DNA from 3 places in the Enterobacter cloacae complex sp. 385G4 genome. Region 2 is predicted to be linked to each of the others. Evidence: predicted binding sites of a transcription regulator. Region 2 holds the regulator's gene; each other region holds the start of a gene.
The links. The regulator CRP, encoded in region 2, controls carbon source genes, mostly activating them, when cyclic AMP is high. The targets are predictions, from matches to a motif close to ATGTGANNNNNNTCACAT.
Positions count from the first base shown of each region.

Region 1 (6,145 bases), on a different contig from region 2:
TAACGCGCGGGTGGTCAACGACGATAACGTCGGCACCGTCAATCTGACGGCGGGAGAGCACAGGGGTAAGTTGTTCGACTACCGGAAGTGCAAAAATTTTATTTATCATTAAGCAATCCTCTGTCTAAAAAACAATAAAAAAGGCGACCGAAGTCGCCTTTTTGGATCAATCACTCATCTCAACTTATTTGGAGATGTGAGCGATCAGGTCCAGTACTTTGTTAGAGTAGCCGGTTTCGTTGTCGTACCAGGAAACCAGTTTCACGAAGTTGTCGTTCAGTGCGATACCTGCTTTAGCATCGAACACGGAAGTGCACACTTCGCCGTTGAAATCGGTAGATACAACGTCGTCTTCGGTGTAACCCAGAACGCCTTTCATTGGGCCTTCGGAAGCAGCTTTGATTGCTTTCTTAATTTCTTCATAAGAAGCAGCTTTTTCCAGACGAACGGTCAGGTCAACAACGGATACGTTAGGAGTTGGAACGCGGAACGCCATACCAGTCAGTTTGCCATTCAGTTCTGGCAGTACTTTACCTACAGCTTTAGCAGCACCGGTAGAGGATGGGATGATGTTCTGAGCCGCGCCACGGCCGCCGCGCCAGTCTTTGTGAGACGGGCCGTCAACGGTTTTCTGAGTAGCGGTGGTCGCGTGAACGGTAGTCATCAGACCTTCGATGATGCCGAAGTTGTCGTTGATCACTTTAGCCAGCGGTGCCAGGCAGTTGGTGGTGCAGGATGCGTTAGAAACGATGTCCTGGCCAGCGTAAGTTTCGAAGTTTGCACCGCGAACGAACATTGGGGTGTTGTCTTTGGAAGGACCAGTCAGAACAACTTTCTTCGCACCCGCAGTGATGTGTTTACGTGCAGTTTCGTCGGTCAGGAAGATACCGGTTGCTTCAGCAACAACGTCAACACCGATTTCGTTCCATTTCAGGTTAGCTGGGTCTTTCTCAGCAGTAACGCGGATGGTTTTGCCGTTAACAACCAGGTGGCCGTCTTTCACTTCAACGGTGCCGTCGAAACGACCGTGAGTTGAGTCGTACTTCAGCATGTACGCCATGTATTCAGCGTCCAGGAGATCGTTGATACCAACGATTTCGATGTCAGAACGTTTCTGAGCAGCACGGAAAACAATACGGCCGATACGGCCAAAACCGTTGATACCTACTTTGATAGTCATATATTCCACCAGCTATTTGTTAGTGAATAAAAGGTTGCCTGTAAAATTACAAAAACCTTACGCAGCGTCAAGCGGAATCGTGTCAATCATTGCGACAAATCAATCCTGTGACTAACGTTTGTGCGACTGACTCGCCTCACTTTCCCTTTGAGCTTGCAACCACATGGGGGCTGCGCCCGGAATTTTAAAGTCCTCGCAGGATAAAAATGTGAACGTGATCACAATTGCCTGACCGCCTTTTCGCGACACATAAGTTTAGAACAAAAGTGCACGCAAGGGTGTTAATGTTTTGTTAGAATCCGGGTTAAAAGATGTCTGTTTCTACAGCGAGATGTAAGCATATGTCGAACCAACATAACCCTGACGATCTGAAAAAAAACCTCACCGAAATGCAGTTTTACGTGACCCAGAATCACGGCACGGAGCCGCCATTTACCGGGCGATTACTGCACAACAAGCGAGACGGTGTCTATCACTGTCTGGTCTGCGATGCCCCGCTGTTCAATTCACAAACGAAATACGACTCCGGCTGCGGCTGGCCGAGCTTTTACGAGCCGGTGAGCGATGACGCAATCCGCTATCTGACCGACTCGTCGCACGGTATGGTGCGCACGGAAATTCGCTGCGGTAACTGCGACGCGCACCTGGGGCACGTCTTCCCGGATGGTCCTCAGCCAACGGGTGAGCGTTTCTGCGTGAATTCAGCCTCAATGAGCTTCACCGATGATGAAAACGGCGACCAGATTAAGGGTTGAAAAAACGATTCAGCAAATTATTCCTTTGAAAGGGAGAGATCGTGAATATTGAGGACATGATTAACGGGATGACCCCGGAAGTTTATCAGCGTCTGGTGACCGCCGTTGAGCTGGGAAAATGGCCGGACGGTGTGGCGCTCACGCCTGAGCAAAAAGAGAACAGTTTGCAGCTGGTGATGCTGTGGCAGGCGCGCAATAACACCGATGCGCAACACATGACTATCGACACTAACGGTCAGATGGTGATGAAGAGCAAGCGCGAGCTGAAAGAAGATTTTGGCATCACGCCGAAGCCGATTGCGACTTTCAAATAATGCTCTACATGCAGGCCGGGTAAGCGTTAGCGCCACCCGGCACAATACACCTTAGTGCGGGATCCCGAGCGACTCCGCCAGCTGTTTCGCTAACTGATTATTGTCGTCCGCTCCGTACTCCCAGAACATCGCCCCGGCGAGGCCTTTCTCTTTGATGTAGTCCGCCTTGATCGCGACAGAACGCGGATTCTCATACGAAATCGCAAACAGCGCGTTGCCATCGGCACCCTTTACCGAGAGCCACGGTACCTTCGCCTGGTCGTCCCAGTGCTCGGTAAAACGCTTCTGCGGATCGTTCAGCAGCTTCTTCACGATATCGTTGTACTTCACGTAGGTATCTTTAGTCAGGTCATAGCCGAGCGACTTAAACAGGGCGATCTCCTGCGGTCCAAAGTAGGGCTGGGTGACCGGATTTTTTTGCGCGTCCGGCTTGCTCCAGTCAATGCCCGGTTCAACCGCACGTTTCGGTACGCGGCCGTAAAAACCGATCCCGAGGTTCATCTGCTTCGGCTTAAGTCCGGCGGCCAGATAGTTGTTCACCACAAAATCGACGCTGTATTTGTCGGCGGCAGCCACCGTTGGCCAGGCGCTGGAGTCATACAGGTTCGCGTTGAAGTACTGTGTCCCGTACGCCATGTCGTAGGTCATCAGGTTGATGTAGTCGAGGAGCGGGGCGATGGCTTTGACATCCACCCAGCTTTTCGGACTTTCCGCATTCGCGCCCACCGCAATGGTCACCAGCTTTTTCTGCCCGAACGCGTCGCGCATCTCTTTCAGCAGGGCGGTGAAGTTATCCCTGTCGGCGGGCTGGCTTGCAACCAGCCCCCACGCGCCGTTGACCGGATATTCCCAGTCGAGATCGATCCCGTCCAGACCGTATTTCTCAACAATTTCCTTCGCGGAGCGGATAAACACCGCGCGACTCTCCTGGGTTGCCGCTGCGCCAGAGAAACCGCGTGCCCCCCAGCCGCCAACGGAGAGCAGGACTTTCAGGTTCGGGTTTTGTTTACGCAGGGTCGGGATAAGGGCCAGATCGGACGCCACTTTTGGCGAAAGCCAGATTTGATGCAGCTTCGCCGGATCTTTCAGCGCGGGGTTGGTCTCGTCTTTCTCGTTGTTATAAACAAGCCCAAACGAGTAGTTCAGGTGGGTGATCTGGCGAACGTCCAGTTTATTGATATCGCCACCCGGTCCGGCGGTGACATCGCCACCCCCGTTAAAGTAGCCCACGGACATCAGAGGCGCGGCGGAAGCAAGCGACGCGCAAAGCAAGGGTAATGCTGCCAGCAGGGGCAAACGTTTCATACAAGTTCCTCTTTGACTTAATAAAAATAACCACGCCACAGAAAAGGCGTGGCGAAAAAACAGCCTGAAGAGAATAGCATTGCCGCTTCGCTGAGGATGCGAGGGAGTTCACTTTATGGGGATCGGAGGGGGTGTTTTGCCGGGTGGCGGCTGCGCCTTACCCGGCCTACGGGGAAAGGTAGGCCGGGTAAGCATCAGCGCCACCCGGCTTAAAAGGCTACGCCTGCGTTTCCTGCCAGTCTGCCAGCGTATACAGCGTGGCACCTTCGGCGGCCATATCCATAAATGCCTGAGCGCTGTCCTGTGGTTGAATGTTCACCCCGCGACAGCCGTCGGTGATGACGCTAACGGTATAACCCAGCTGGAGCGCGTCCAGCACGGTGAACTTCACGCAGTAATCCGTCGCCAGACCCAGCACGATCAGCTCCGTGATTTCATGGTGACGTAACCACGCGTCCAGCGCCGTCTTCTGGCGATGCCCGTTATCGAAAAACGCGCTGTAGCTGTCGATAACCGGGTTTTCACCTTTATGGAACACCGCGTCGATGGCCTTCTGATTCAGAAGCGGGTGCAGCTCCGCTCCTTCGGTCTGCTGCACGCAGTGATCCGGCCAGAAGGTTTGCGCCAGACCGTCGAGTTCACCCTGGGTGAAAGGCTCAACGTTGTGCTGGCTGGCAAAGCTGCCGTGGTTCGCCGGGTGCCAGTCCTGGCTGGCGACAACCGCTTCACCGCGGGCTTTGCACCAGTCAATCAGGGTATTTGCCACGTCAACGGTGCTGTCACCTTCGGCGACGGCCAGCGCGCCGCCCGCGCAGAAATCATTTTGCAAATCGACCAGTAGCAGGGCGCGTTGCTTCATGAGAGCTCCTTATTCGTCCGGGGTCAGCTCGCCACGCAGGTTTTGCATCATTGCGCGGCGAATGGACTGAATGTCCAGATCCTGACTCAGTAAATAATGAAGTTTAGTCAGCGTCGCCTCAACGGTCATATCGAAGCCGCTGATCACCCCCGCGTGCGCCAGCGCGTTGCCAGTGGCATAACCGCCCATATTGACCTTGCCAGACATGCACTGGGTCAGGTTTACCACCACAATTCCGCGCTCGCTGGCTTCCTGAAGCTCCTTCAGAAATTCGCCGTTCTGCGGAGCGTTGCCGACGCCATAGGAACGGAGGATCAGCGCTTTCACCGGCTGGCGCAGGAAGTTGCGCACCACGTCCGCGGAGATGCCCGGATAAATGGTGACCACGCCAATCGGCTGCGGGGTAATCGGATGCACAATCAGCTCGCCGGCGGTGTTCGGTGCCGGAGGCGTTCCCAGACGACGGATATGAATACCCGCTTCCAGCAGCGGCTGCAGGTTAGGGGAGGCAAAGGCATCAAAACCGTCGGCATGGGCTTTGGTGGTGCGGTTGCCGCGATACAGGCGATTGTTAAAGAACAGCGACACTTCGTTGATCGGGTAATTCGCCGCCACGTACAGGGAATTCAGCAGGTTGATCTGCCCGTCCGAGCGCAGCTCCGCCAGCGGTATTTGCGACCCGGTGACGATCACCGGCTTGCTCAGGTTCTCCAGCATGAAGGAGAGCGCCGAAGCGGTGAACGCCATGGTGTCGGTGCCGTGCAGGATCACGAAGCCGTCGTACTGGTCGTAATGGGCTTTAATGTCATCCGCGATGTGCTGCCAGTCTTCCGGCGTCATGTCGGAGGAGTCCATCAGCGGCTCGTATTCGTGGATGGTGAAGTCAGGCATTTCCGGACGGTGGAATTCAGGCATCAGCGCAAGCTGACGCTGCAGATGGCCGGAGACGGGGATATAGCCATTTTCAGAGCGCTGCATACCGATGGTACCGCCAGTGTAGGCTACATAAATCGATTTCTTCTGCATGGTAGTGAGTTCTTGTTCTTCAAAAGAAAAAAATCCCCTCTTCACGGGAAGAGGGGACGGTTTTTAACGGACGTTCGCGCAGGTCAGGCAAAACGCGTAACGACTTTGTGGATCGTTAAAGGCCGCGAGCTTATCGCTTTCCGCCTTCATCGCTTTCGCAGCCGTGGTCACCGGGGCCGGCAGGTACGCCTGCAGCGCCTCCGGCAGCATGGCGCGTACGGAGACGGACATGCTGTCCATCACCATATCGAAGAACGACGGTTCGTCCTGATAATACTCAACGTGCCACTGCTTGAGCTTCGCCAGTTCGGCGGCTTTCTTCACCGCGTCGTCGAAGTCGCCCAGGCTGTCGACCAGACCGTTACTCTTCGCATCCTGTCCGGTCCAGACGTGGCCCTGTGCAATCTGGTCGATCTGTTCCGGCGTCTTCTTACGCGAGTCGGCAACCAGCGTGATAAAGCGTTTATAGCCGTTCTCAATGCTCAGCTGCATCATCTCTGAAACTTCCGGCGGCAGAGATTTGGTCATCGACACATCCGCCAGCGGCGACGTGGAAACACCATCGGTATGCACACCCAGATAATCCAGGCTGTTTTCCACGGTGTTAATCACCCCGAAGATGCCAATCGAGCCGGTCAGCGTGCTTGGGTTCGCCACAATATAGTTGGCAGGCGTGGAGATCCAGTACCCACCAGACGCGGCCATG
Region 1 is NZ_JBXWDD010000001.1:161,278-167,422, forward strand. It holds gene AC2FAJ_RS00900 (D-hexose-6-phosphate mutarotase) at 1-109, opposite strand, end outside; gene gapA (glyceraldehyde-3-phosphate dehydrogenase) at 185-1,180, opposite strand; gene msrB (peptide-methionine (R)-S-oxide reductase MsrB) at 1,522-1,935, shown strand; gene AC2FAJ_RS00915 (YeaC family protein) at 1,977-2,249, shown strand; gene chiD (chitinase ChiD) at 2,301-3,554, opposite strand; gene pncA (bifunctional nicotinamidase/pyrazinamidase) at 3,772-4,413, opposite strand; gene ansA (asparaginase) at 4,423-5,439, opposite strand; gene sppA (signal peptide peptidase SppA) at 5,503-6,145, opposite strand, start outside.
Region 1: a site for CRP is predicted at 1,387-1,404, ahead of msrB (peptide-methionine (R)-S-oxide reductase MsrB). Genes of this name have one in related genera too.

Region 2 (6,145 bases):
CTACGCCACCACGCGCCATAGCCCGTACAAAACTAAAATCATCGCCTTCCATAACGCCTTCCACGGACGCTCTTTCTTTACCGTCTCCGTTGGCGGCCAGCCGAAGTATTCCGACGGCTTCGGTCCGAAACCAGCCGACATTGTCCACGTGCCGTTTAACGATCTGCACGCGGTGAAAGCGGTGATGGACGACCACACCTGCGCAGTGGTGGTGGAGCCGATTCAGGGCGAAGGCGGCGTGACCGCGGCAACCCCGGAATTCCTGAAAGGGCTGCGCGAACTGTGCGACGAACATCAGGCGCTACTGGTGTTTGATGAAGTGCAGTGCGGGATGGGGCGTACCGGAGAGCTGTTTGCCTACATGCACTACGGCGTCACGCCGGATATTCTGACCAGCGCCAAAGCGCTCGGCGGCGGTTTTCCGGTGAGTGCGGTACTGACGACCCAGGAGATTGCCTCTGCGTTCCACGTCGGGTCTCACGGCTCGACCTACGGCGGTAACCCGCTGGCGAGCGCCGTGGCAGGTGCCGCGTTCGACATCATCAACACGCCAGAGGTGCTGAACGGCGTTAGCGCGAAGCGCGAGCTGTTTGTGCAGCATCTCCAGCAGATTAACAATAAGTACGACGTATTCAGCGAGATCCGCGGCATGGGGCTGCTGATTGGTGCGGAGCTTACGCCGCAGTACAAAGGCCGCGCGCGCGATTTCCTGCACGCAGCCGCCCACGAAGGGGTGATGGTGCTAAATGCCGGGCCTGACGTGATGCGCTTTGCGCCATCGCTGGTGGTGGAAGATAAGGATATAGAAGACGGGTTAACCCGCTTTGCCGCAGCGGTCGAGAAGATCGTAAAAGGCTAATACTCGGTTCGCTTTAACCGCCGCGTTAACCAAATGCCGTGATGCGGGCGCTGACGCCATGCCACCGACGAAATGGTGTGCATGGTGTTCAGATGTCCCAGCACGCGCTGCAAATGCTGCTCCAGGGTGCTCATCGGGCCGTGGGTCAGCGTCTCCGGTGCCTCCAGAATGTTCGAATCCCCCGACTCGCCCGGCGCGTCATACTCCAGACGTTGCTGACACCGCTGCAGGGCAATTTCACAGGACTGCAAATAGCGCTGCGCCAGATTCGGCGTCAGCATGGTGTGCTCGCGCGCCAGCGTGGTCATGGCGTTAATGTGCTCAACGATAAACTGGCTGTGCGTGACCCACAGCTTCATGTCCGCCAGATAATGCGCGTTAAAGCCCGGCTCCTGCATCGCCTGGTTGAGCGAGTTAAACAGGGCGTTGTGCGCCTGGTTGACCTTCATCCGCTGATACGCCAGCGGGGAAGGCTGCGGATCGTCGCTCAGGATCAGGCGAATGGCCTGCTGGTCGGCCTCCAGCGCGTCGTGGGCGTTCTGCCTCAGCAGCCCGCTCTGCCACTGCGGCCACAGCCAGACCATGCCGCCAAAGGCGATCAGGCAGCCAATCAGCGTGTCGATCAGGCGGGCAACGATGAACTGTTCGCCGTTAAGCGTCAGCAACTGAAGGGTATATACCGCCGTCACCGTAAAGCCCACCATCGCCCAGCCGTAGTTTTTGCGAATGATTAGATAGCTTACCAGGGTGATCGCCAGCATGCCCGCCAGGGTATAGCCCTCGGGCACGTGAAAATGCAGCGTCACGCCCGCAATAATCAGCCCCGCCATCGTGCCGCCTGCCCGGTGCAGAATGCGCACCCGCGTGGCGCCATAGCCGTTCTGGGTAACAAACAGCACGGTCATTAAGATCCAGTACGGTTTCGGCAGGTGGAGCGCCATGCCCATCAGGCTGGCGATACTGAGCATGACGCTAATCCTTGCAGCGTTGCGCAGAGCGGAAGATTTCAGAGACAGGTAGCTTCTCAGCGCCGGCAGCAGCGGCAGACGTTTCTGTTTATCCGCCATCAGGTCACGGGAATAAAGCGGGCGCTGGGTGCGCAGCACACGGGCGATGCGGCTGAAGTGCCAGGCGGCAAACTGGCCGACCGGGTTATCCGGGTGCTGACGGGCGATTTTCTCCAGCGCGCCGAGCTGTTTGTCCATGTTAAAGCGCGTGGGGTAGCGGTGGTAGAGAATATCATCGGCCAGCACCCGCAGGCGCGCGGAGACGGTTTGTGCGTTCCAGCGGATCACCGCTTCGGCATGGCTGCGCTCAACCAGCTTTTGCACCTCCTGCGGGTGGTGAAGGCTAACGGAGATATGCTCCTGAAGATCCAGCCCCACCTGAAAGGTGCGCAACAGCCGTTTATATTCGTGGTTCTTGTTGGCGGCGAGCATATGCAGCTGCTGATAGCACTGGCTTATCAGGTCTACCACCTTTTGCTGGCGCGTCAGCAGCGGCGGTAAGGATTTTTCCGGATCCGTATGCTGGGTGAGCAGGGTGTATTTGGCTTCACAGTAATCCGCAAGCTGCACGTAGAGCAGGCTCAGAGATTCGCGCAGCGGCTGCTCCCGCCACAGCCAGAACCAGAACCAGTTAAACAGCCCGTACCACAGCGTGCCGAGGGCGTAGATCAGCAGCGGCTCCCACACAGGCATATTACCGGCGAGGCTCAGGGTGAAGATGGCCGCAATGAGTGACGCGGGAAGCAGACGGGCATGGAGCGAGCTGATTTCGGCGGTGACGCCGAGGGTCATCGCCAGCACGGTCAGGATCAGCGGCAGGGGAATATCACGAGCCAGCAGAAGCTGCACCGCGAGGCTACAGCCAGCAAACAGCGAGCCGCCAATTATCAGACGTTTGAAAAAGCGTTTATGGGGCGTGTCCAGACCGGCAATGTTGCAGCAGGCGGGGACGAGAGAAAACAGCAGGCCCTGCTGAAGATGTCCCAGGATCAGGCCCACGGCCACGGGAAGACACAGCACCAGCGTTTGTCGTAGTGCGTAGTTAACTTCCGGGTGATAGATCAGCCTGCGCCACATGGGGAAAAGAGACAAAAACGGCGTGACACCTCGCGATGGCACGCCGTTTAGGCAGGATTAACGGGTTCCGTAAACCACGATGGTTTTACCGTGGGCGGAGATCAGGTTTTGATCTTCCAGCATTTTCAGAATACGGCCCACCGTTTCGCGGGAGCAACCGACGATCTGACCGATTTCCTGACGGGTAATTTTAATTTGCATGCCGTCCGGGTGGGTCATCGCGTCTGGCTGTTTCGCCAGGTTCAGCAGAGTCTGCGCAATACGGCCAGTCACGTCCAGGAAGGCGAGGTTACCCACTTTCTCTGACGTCACCTGCAGACGGCGCGCCATCTGGGAAGAAAGACGCATCAGGATGTCAGGGTTAACCTGAATCAGCTGACGGAATTTCTTATAAGAAATTTCAGCCACTTCACATGCTGTCTTTGCACGAACCCAGGCGCTACGTTCCTGGCCTTCTTCAAACAGGCCCAGTTCACCGATAAAATCGCCCTGGTTCAGATAGGAAAGGATCATCTCTTTGCCTTCCTCATCTTTGATCAGCACTGCCACCGAGCCTTTGACGATGTAATACAACGTTTCCGCTTTTTCACCCTGGTGAATCAGCGTGCTCTTCGATGGGTACTTATGAATGTGGCAATGAGACAAGAACCATTCGAGAGTCGGGTCTGTTTGCGGTTTGCCAAGCACCATGCGCTGTTATCCTCTGTTATAAGCTGTCACCAGAGTCATCAGATGCATCCGGACTCTGGGGTTGCAATCGAATTCTTACCCATACCCTGGGAAGTCGGCTGTCGTAACGTTTCGCAGCCAGTAAAGTTTGATGTCCTCTGCATACATGTGTAACGTCAATGTATTACTGTAGCATCCTGAGTGTTTTAGCATAGCTTTTGCCGCGTGTCTCCTGGTGTCTCGCTTCAGCATGATGCAGGTCGCCTTCCATTGCGAGAAATGTAACGCACGCGTAATCTGTCACCAAAAATGCAACGTTGGAGTTAATGAATATGCAAGCGCGCGTGAAGTGGGTTGAAGGTTTAACGTTCCTGGGCGAGTCCGCATCAGGACACCAGATTTTGATGGATGGTAACTCCGGCGATAAAGCTCCAAGCCCAATGGAAATGGTGCTGATGGCGGCAGGCGGATGCAGCGCGATCGACGTGGTGTCGATTCTGCAAAAAGGTCGTCATGACGTGACGGATTGTGAGGTCAAACTCACGTCAGAACGCCGCGAAGAGGCGCCACGCCTGTTCACCCACATTAATCTGCACTTTGTTGTCACCGGGAAAGAACTGAAAGACGCGGCGGTCTCACGCGCGGTGGATCTCTCTGCGGAGAAATACTGCTCTGTGGCGTTAATGCTGGAGAAAGCGGTAAAAATCACCCATTCGTATGAAGTGATCGAGGCTTAATTATTGGGGCATCGTGCGTGTTGATGCCCTCACCCTAACCCTCTCCCACGGGGAGAGGGAACATGTTCACGCGATCTGCTTCCCTTCCATCAGTCGCTCCACCAGCGGCGTCATGATCAGCTCCATTGCAAGCCCCATTTTTCCACCGGGAACCACTAACGTATTCATGTGGGAAATAAACGAGCCCTGCAGCATCGCCAGCAGCCAGGGGTAATCAATGCCTTCAAGATTGCGGAAGTGGATCACCACAAAGCTCTCATCCAGCGACGGGATGCTTTTCGCCGCGAACGGATTGGAAGTGTCCACCGTCGGCACGCGCTGGAAGTTAATGTGCGTGCGGGAGAACTGCGGCGTGAGATAATTGATGTAATCTTCCATGGAGCGCACCACCGAGTCCATTACCGCCTCGCGCGAATGGCCGCGCTCGCTCATGTCGCGCGTCAGCTTCTGGATCCACTCAAGGTTAACAATTGGCACCACCCCCACCAGCAAATCCACGTGGCGCGCCACGTCGTGCTGAGGCGTCACAACGCCGCCGTGTAGCCCTTCGTAAAACAGCACGTCGGTCGGTTCCGGCAGCGGCTGCCAGGGCGTGAACGTGCCGGGGACCTGGTTCCAGGGTACGGCTTCGTCGTAGGTGTGCAGATACTTACGGGACTGCCCGGTACCGCTCTGACCGTATTCGCGGAAGGTTTGCTCCAGCAGGCCGAAATCATTGGCTTCCGGGCCAAAGTAGCTGATGTGTTTACCCAAATCGCGTGCCTTGCGGATCGCCATGTCCATCTCAGGCCGCGTATAGCGGTGAAAGCTGTCGCCTTCGACCTCCGCCGAACGGAGATTCAGCTGGGCGAAAATCTTGCGAAAAGCGAGGCTGGTGGTGGTGGTTCCCGCACCACTCGACCCCGTAACGGCAATAATGGGATGTCTGGCAGACATAGCAACTCCCTGACGGAAAAGGTTGGAAGATCAGCCGTGAAACGCGTTGCGGGGCATGATATTGACCGTCTCATGCAGTTCTGACCACACCAGCACCACGTCGCCGCTTTTCAGCTGGCGTTTTACATCGTTGACCTTTTGCTCAAGCGAACGCTCATGTTCACCATAATCGGTGCCTTCGCGCAAGACAAAGCTTTCAATCAGATTATCGAGCGTTTCGGGAGCCAGATCCTGCCAGGGAATAATCATTATTTACCGTCCAGATATGCCGTTAACCAGTCGGGAATTCGCGTCTCAAGCCACATTTTTGGCCGACGCAGCGTGCCGCTAACAAAGCCGACATGTCCGCCGAATTGGGTGAGCTGATACTCCACGTTGGCCGGCAGATGATCGGGCGCCGGGATCGAGTGATGATCCATAAACGGATCATCTTTGGCGTGGATAATCAGCGTGGGTTTCGTGATTAGATTCAGTAAAGGCATGGCGCTGCACTGACGGTAATAGTCAATCGCATCGGCAAAGCCGTGAATTTTCGAGGTGATCAAATCATCAAACTCGCGCAGGCGCTTCACGCGTTTGAGCTGTTGCAGCGTCACAGGCAGCGTATCCGGATAGGCCTTCAGCTTGCGCGCGGCGTTGGCTTTCAGCAGGTTGAGCAGGTAGCGCTGGTAGACCCGCGAAAACCCCTTTTCCATATGATAGCTGCACTGCTCCAGCATAAATGGCGCAGAGACAATGACCGCCGCATCCAGCGGTACGGCGTCGCTCTCCTTCGCCAGCAGGCAGGCCAGCATATTGCCGCCCAGCGAATACCCCACCGCTGCCGTTGGCGCCTCGCCGAAATTGTCTCTTAGCCAGCG
Region 2 is NZ_JBXWDD010000015.1:20,872-27,016, reverse strand. It holds gene argD (bifunctional acetylornithine/succinyldiaminopimelate transaminase) at 1-859, shown strand, start outside; gene AC2FAJ_RS22145 (YccS/YhfK family putative transporter) at 856-2,943, opposite strand; gene crp (cAMP-activated global transcriptional regulator CRP) at 3,001-3,633, opposite strand; gene AC2FAJ_RS22135 (OsmC family protein) at 3,945-4,349, shown strand; gene AC2FAJ_RS22130 (phosphoribulokinase) at 4,416-5,285, opposite strand; gene AC2FAJ_RS22125 (YheU family protein) at 5,316-5,534, opposite strand; gene AC2FAJ_RS22120 (hydrolase) at 5,534-6,145, opposite strand, start outside.

Region 3 (6,145 bases), on a different contig from region 2:
TCAACTGACCGAACGCCGTCTCGACTACGGCGATCTCTATTTCCAGTCGAGCTATCACGAATCCTGGGTTTTAGAAGACAGCATCATCAAAGATGGCTCATATAACATTGACCAGGGCGTCGGCGTGCGCGCCATCAGCGGCGAAAAAACCGGTTTTGCCTATGCCGACCAGATTAGCCTGGCCGCGCTTGAGCAGAGCGCTCAGGCCGCGCGTACCATTGTGCGCGATGCCGGCGACGGTCGCGTGAAAACCCTGGGTGAAGTGCAGCACTCCGCGCTTTATACCAGCATCGACCCGCTGCAGAGCATGAGCCGTGAAGAGAAGCTGGACATCCTGCGCCGCGTGGACAAAGTGGCCCGCGCCGCCGACAAACGTGTTCAGGAAGTCTCCGCCAGCCTGAGCGGTGTGTATGAACTGATTCTGGTGGCGGCAACGGACGGTACGCTGGCGGCCGATGTGCGTCCGCTGGTGCGTCTCTCCATCAGCGTGCAGGTCGATGACAACGGCAAACGCGAGCGCGGCTCAAGCGGCGGCGGCGGTCGTTTCGGCTATGACTGGTTCCTGGGTGATGTTGACGGCGAAGCGCGCGCTGACGCGTGGGCTAAAGAAGCCGTGCGCATGGCGCTGGTGAATCTTAATGCTGTTGCGGCGCCGGCCGGGACATTCCCGGTGGTGCTGGGCGCAGGCTGGCCGGGCGTGCTGCTGCACGAAGCGGTGGGCCACGGTCTGGAAGGCGATTTTAACCGTCGTGGGACGTCCGTGTTCAGCGGCCAGATCGGACAGCTCGTCTCCTCTGAGCTTTGCACCGTAGTAGATGATGGCACCATGCTTGACCGCCGCGGCTCGATTTCTATCGACGATGAAGGTACGCCAGGCCAGTACAACGTGCTGATCGAAAACGGCGTTCTGAAAGGCTACATGCAGGACAAACTCAACGCGCGCCTGATGGGCGTAGCGCCAACGGGTAACGGCCGCCGTGAATCTTACGCGCACCTGCCGATGCCGCGCATGACCAACACTTATATGCTGCCGGGCAAATCCACGCCGCAGGAGATTATCGAATCCGTGGATTACGGTATCTTTGCGCCAAACTTTGGCGGCGGCCAGGTGGATATCACATCCGGTAAGTTTGTCTTCTCGACTTCAGAAGCGTACCTGATTGAGAAGGGCAAAGTGACCAAAGCGGTGAAGGGCGCGACGCTGATTGGCTCCGGCATTGAAGCGATGCAGCAGATTTCCATGGTCGGTAACGATCTGAAGCTGGATAACGGCGTGGGTGTTTGCGGTAAAGAAGGCCAGAGCCTGCCGGTTGGTGTGGGTCAGCCAACGCTGAAAGTGGATAATCTGACGGTGGGCGGCACGGCCTGACCTGAGCAAACATAAAAAATGGCGCTACAGATGTAGCGCCATTTTTTTAACGTAAGTTACCCAGCGGGATCTCCGGATCCGGCTCGTGAGTAATGCGGTTACGCAAGTCACGTCGAATGATTTCGATCGACCAGAACCAGACCAGATGACCCACGATCTCTGACACGTGTTCATACCAGGGCAGATCAAACAGCGGTGGCGTCAGCCCCATCAGCGGGAAGGAGAGCATGTGAACAAAAAGCTGTGCCAATGCACCCGCCAGCAAACCCTGCCAGAGTTTAATTTTCGGGAAGACTTCAGCAACGACACAATACCCAACCGCGAAGACGATTGAGAAAATAATATGCGTGACGCCGACCCAGTTAAATATATGTCCGGCAAAGGTATAAACTGCTGCGTTAGGATCAACTACGCCCAGCCAGTCGCGTAAAAAAACATAGGGTGGATTTAAAAAATTGCGGGAGCAATCTATTTGGCCTGCGGCTCTTATTAATTGCTCAGGGCCGCATGCGCCGGTAAATAAATCGGTGGGACTGCGTGGCGGGAGTGGTACCTCGGCTCCCCATTTGACAAACGCGGAGACAATTCCTGCAATTAAGCCAATGAACGCGGCGAGTCCGTAGCGCCTGCGTGACGGCGGTGTTTGTTCAAATAGATTCATTTCGTTTCCTTGTTTAACGTCATCCTGCGAAATACATTTTATTATTCAAATCAGCAACAAAATAATAACAGTCTGAATGCCAGACTGTTTATAAGGTAAAGGGCAGGCGGCGGCAGTGTCAATTCGCTATTCCTGATAGAAGCTAAAGAATATTCCTGGATGAAGGCCGGCTTCATCCTGAAATATTAATGGCGCGGATATTTCAGAAATTAATTACTTATTCCTTTCTTCTTCCGCGCATTCCCTGAAACAGCTCTGCTACGTCGACAAAATAGTCGGTCAGATAGTTAATACACACCTGTACTTTGAGGGGCAGCTTGTCCTTCTCGGTATACAGGGCGTAGACCGGGCGTGGATCGGACTGATAGCGCGGGAAGAGGATCTCCAGCACGCCGCTGTTGATCTCATTGATCACCCACATCAGCGGCACGTAGGCGATCCCGGCGCCGGCCACCAGCCAGCGCGAAATGGTCATCGGATCGTTGGTGACGAACCGGCCTTCCGGCAGCAGCCTGGTGGAGATCCCTTCCGGAGCAATCAGTTCAAATTCATTATCGGGGCGGACGCTGTACTCCAGCCAGGAGTGGTTAGCGAGATCGGCAGGTTTCTCCGGCACACCGTACTGCGCCAGATAGCTCTTCGAGGCACAGACCACCATCGGCATGCTTCCGAGGCGACGTGAGAACAGGCTGGAGTCCTGCAACGCGCCAACGCGGATCACCACGTCTAATCCATCGGCGATCAGGTCTGGGGCAGGGATGCCCGTCACCAGATTGACGGTAAGCCCAGGGTACTCTTTCAGCATGTCCGCCGTCATGGCAGCGAGAACATTTTGTGCCATAGTTGAAGAACACCCTATACGCAGCGTGCCGATGGGCGTGTTGTTAAAGGCATAGAGTTGTTCGTGAACATCCTGCACTTCATGCAGCATGCGGCGACAGCCCTGATAGTAAATTTTACCGGCTTCCGTCAACCCGATGCTGCGGGTGCTGCGGTTGAGCAGCTTAACCTGAAGCTCATCTTCCAGTTTGGACACCGTCTGGCTGATGGATGAGACGCTCATCTGAAGCTGGCGCGCAGCGGCGGTAAATGAGCCGAGTTCAACCACTTTGGCGAAGACGGACATGCGTTTTAAACGTTCCATTGTTCACTCTGGCTTAAAAGTGATTTAGATCACATATGATAGATAACAGCATAACAGTTACGTTAATATATTATTAATTACATAACGGCTGCGCCATTCTCGCCCGGCGTTTCTTGCTCTCCTGCGGTGGCGTGCGCTAAAAAATTCTGAAGCCTGCACTCTCTCTTATCAAGGTCAACATGAGTCTGTTTCCCGTTATCGTGGTGTTCGGTCTGTCGTTCCCACCGATATTTTTCGAGCTTCTTTTATCACTGGCGATCTTCTGGCTGGTGCGCAAGGTGCTGGTCCCTACCGGGATCTACGATTTCGTCTGGCACCCTGCATTGTTCAATACCGCGCTGTATTGCTGCCTGTTTTACCTGATATCGCGCATGTTTGTCTGAGGTTGATGTGAAAACGCTAACAAGAAAAATCTCCCGCACCGCCATTACCATGGCGCTGGTTATCCTCGCGTTCATCGCTATTTTTCGCGCCTGGGTTTATTACACCGAATCACCGTGGACGCGTGACGCGCGCTTTAGCGCCGATGTGGTGGCAATTGCCCCCGACGTGGCCGGCCTTATCACGGCGGTTAACGTTCACGATAACCAGCTGGTGAAGAAAGATCAGGTCCTGTTCACCATCGACCAGCCTCGTTACCAGAAGGCGCTGGAGGAAGCAGAAGCAGACGTGGCCTATTACCAGGCGCTGGCCGCAGAGAAACGCCGTGAGGCAGGCCGTCGTAACCAGCTTGGCGTTCAGGCCATGTCCCGCGAAGAGATTGACCAGTCCAACAACGTGCTGCAAACCGTGCTGCACCAGTTAGCGAAAGCGCAGGCAACGCGCGATCTGGCGAAGCTCGACCTAGAGCGTACCGTGATCCGCGCGCCGGCCGATGGCTGGGTGACCAACCTGAACGTCTATGCCGGGGAGTTTATCACCCGTGGCTCAACCGCCGTGGCGCTGGTTAAACAGAACTCCTTCTACGTGCTCGCCTATATGGAAGAGACCAAGCTGGAGGGCGTTCGTCCGGGTTATCGCGCAGAAGTCACGCCGCTTGGCAGCAACCGCGTCTTTAAAGGTACCGTCGACAGCGTTGCCGCAGGGGTAACCAACTCCAGCAGCTCTAACGATGCCAAAGGGATGGCGACGGTGGATTCTAACCTGGAGTGGGTGCGTCTGGCGCAACGCGTGCCGGTACGTATTCATCTGGATGAGCAGCAGGGCAACCTGTGGCCAGCGGGTACCACGGCGACGGTGGTGATCACCGGAGAAAAAGATCGGGATGCCAGCCAGGACTCCCTCTTCCGTAAAATTGCCCATCGCCTGCGCGAGTTTGGTTAATCGCCATGGGTATCTTTTCCATCGCCAGCCAGCACATTCGCTTCGCCGTGAAGCTGGCGTGCGCCATCGTGCTGGCGCTGTTCGTTGGCTTCCACTTCCAGCTTGAAACCCCTCGCTGGGCGGTGCTGACCGCCGCGATTGTCGCGGCGGGCCCTGCCTTCGCCGCGGGTGGAGAACCCTACTCTGGTGCGATCCGCTATCGCGGGATGCTGCGTATCATCGGGACGTTTATCGGCTGTTTCGCGGCGCTGACCATTATTATTCTGATGATCCGCACGCCGCTGCTGATGCTAATGGTGTGCTGCATCTGGGCAGGCTTCTGCACCTGGGTCTCGTCTCTGGTAAAAGTGGAGAACTCCTACGCCTGGGGGCTGGCGGGCTATACCGCGCTGATCATTGTCATCACCATCCAAAGCGAACCGCTGCTCGCGCCGCAGTTTGCCGTGGAGCGCTGCAGCGAGATTGTGATTGGTATTGTCTGCGCGATCGTGGCTGACCTGCTTTTCTCCCCGCGCTCGATCAAGCAAGAGGTGGATCGCGAGCTGGACGCGCTGATCGTTGCCCAGTACCAGCTGATGCAGCTGTGCATTAAACACGGCGACAGCGAAGAGGTGGATAAAGCCTGGAGCGGGCTGGTTCGTCGTACGCAGGCGCTGGAAGGGATGCGCAGCAACCTCAATATGGAGTCGTCTCGCTGGGCGCGGGCGAATCGTCGCCTTAAAGCCCTGAATACCGTCTCCTTAACGCTGATTACCCAGGCCTGCGAAACCTATCTTATCCAGAACACCCGCCCGGAAGCGGTCACCGACACGTTCCGTGAGCTGTTTGCCGAGCCGGTAGAGACCGTACAGGACGTGCATAAGCAGCTTAAGCGCATGCGCCGGGTGATTGCCTGGACCGGGGAGCGCGAGACGCCGGTGACGATCTACACCTGGGTTGGGGCCGCAACGCGCTATCTGCTGCTTAAGCGCGGCGTGATCGGTAACACCAAAATCAGCGCGGCGGAAGAAGAGGTGCTCCAGGGCGAAGTGGTGATCAAGGCGGAGTCTGCCGAGCGCCATCACGCGATGGTCAACTTCTGGCGTACCACGCTTGCCTGTATGCTCGGCACGCTGTTCTGGCTGTGGACGGGCTGGACGTCCGGCAGCGGCGCGATGGTGATGATTGCCGTCGTGACCGCACTGGCGATGCGTCTGCCTAACCCGCGCATGGTCGCCATTGATTTCCTCTACGGCACCATCGCCGCGCTGCCGATAGGCGCGCTCTATTTCCTGGTCATCATCCCGTCGACGCAGCAGAGCATGCTGCTGCTCTGTATTAGCCTGGCAGTGATGGCGTTCTTTATCGGCATTGAAGTGCAAAAGCGCCGCCTGGGATCGCTGGGGGCGCTGGCGAGTACGATTAACATCATCGTGCTGGATAACCCGATGACCTTCCACTTCAGCCAGTTCCTCGACAGCGCGCTGGGTCAGCTGGTGGGCTGCTTCCTGGCGATGATGGTGATTCTGCTGGTCCGGGATAACTCGCAGGCGCGGACGGGGCGCGTATTGCTGAACCAGTTTGTATCGGCTGCCGTGTCGTCGATGACTACCAATACCGCGCGTCGTAAAGAGAACCACCTGCCCGCGCTCTACCAGCAGCTGTTTTT
Region 3 is NZ_JBXWDD010000004.1:311,918-318,062, reverse strand. It holds gene tldD (metalloprotease TldD) at 1-1,369, shown strand, start outside; gene AC2FAJ_RS14380 (YagU family protein) at 1,416-2,030, opposite strand; gene aaeR (HTH-type transcriptional activator AaeR) at 2,248-3,174, opposite strand; gene aaeX (p-hydroxybenzoic acid efflux pump operon protein AaeX) at 3,354-3,557, shown strand; gene aaeA (p-hydroxybenzoic acid efflux pump subunit AaeA) at 3,565-4,497, shown strand; gene aaeB (p-hydroxybenzoic acid efflux pump subunit AaeB) at 4,503-6,145, shown strand, end outside.
Region 3: a site for CRP is predicted at 3,192-3,209, ahead of aaeR (HTH-type transcriptional activator AaeR). Genes of this name have one in related genera too.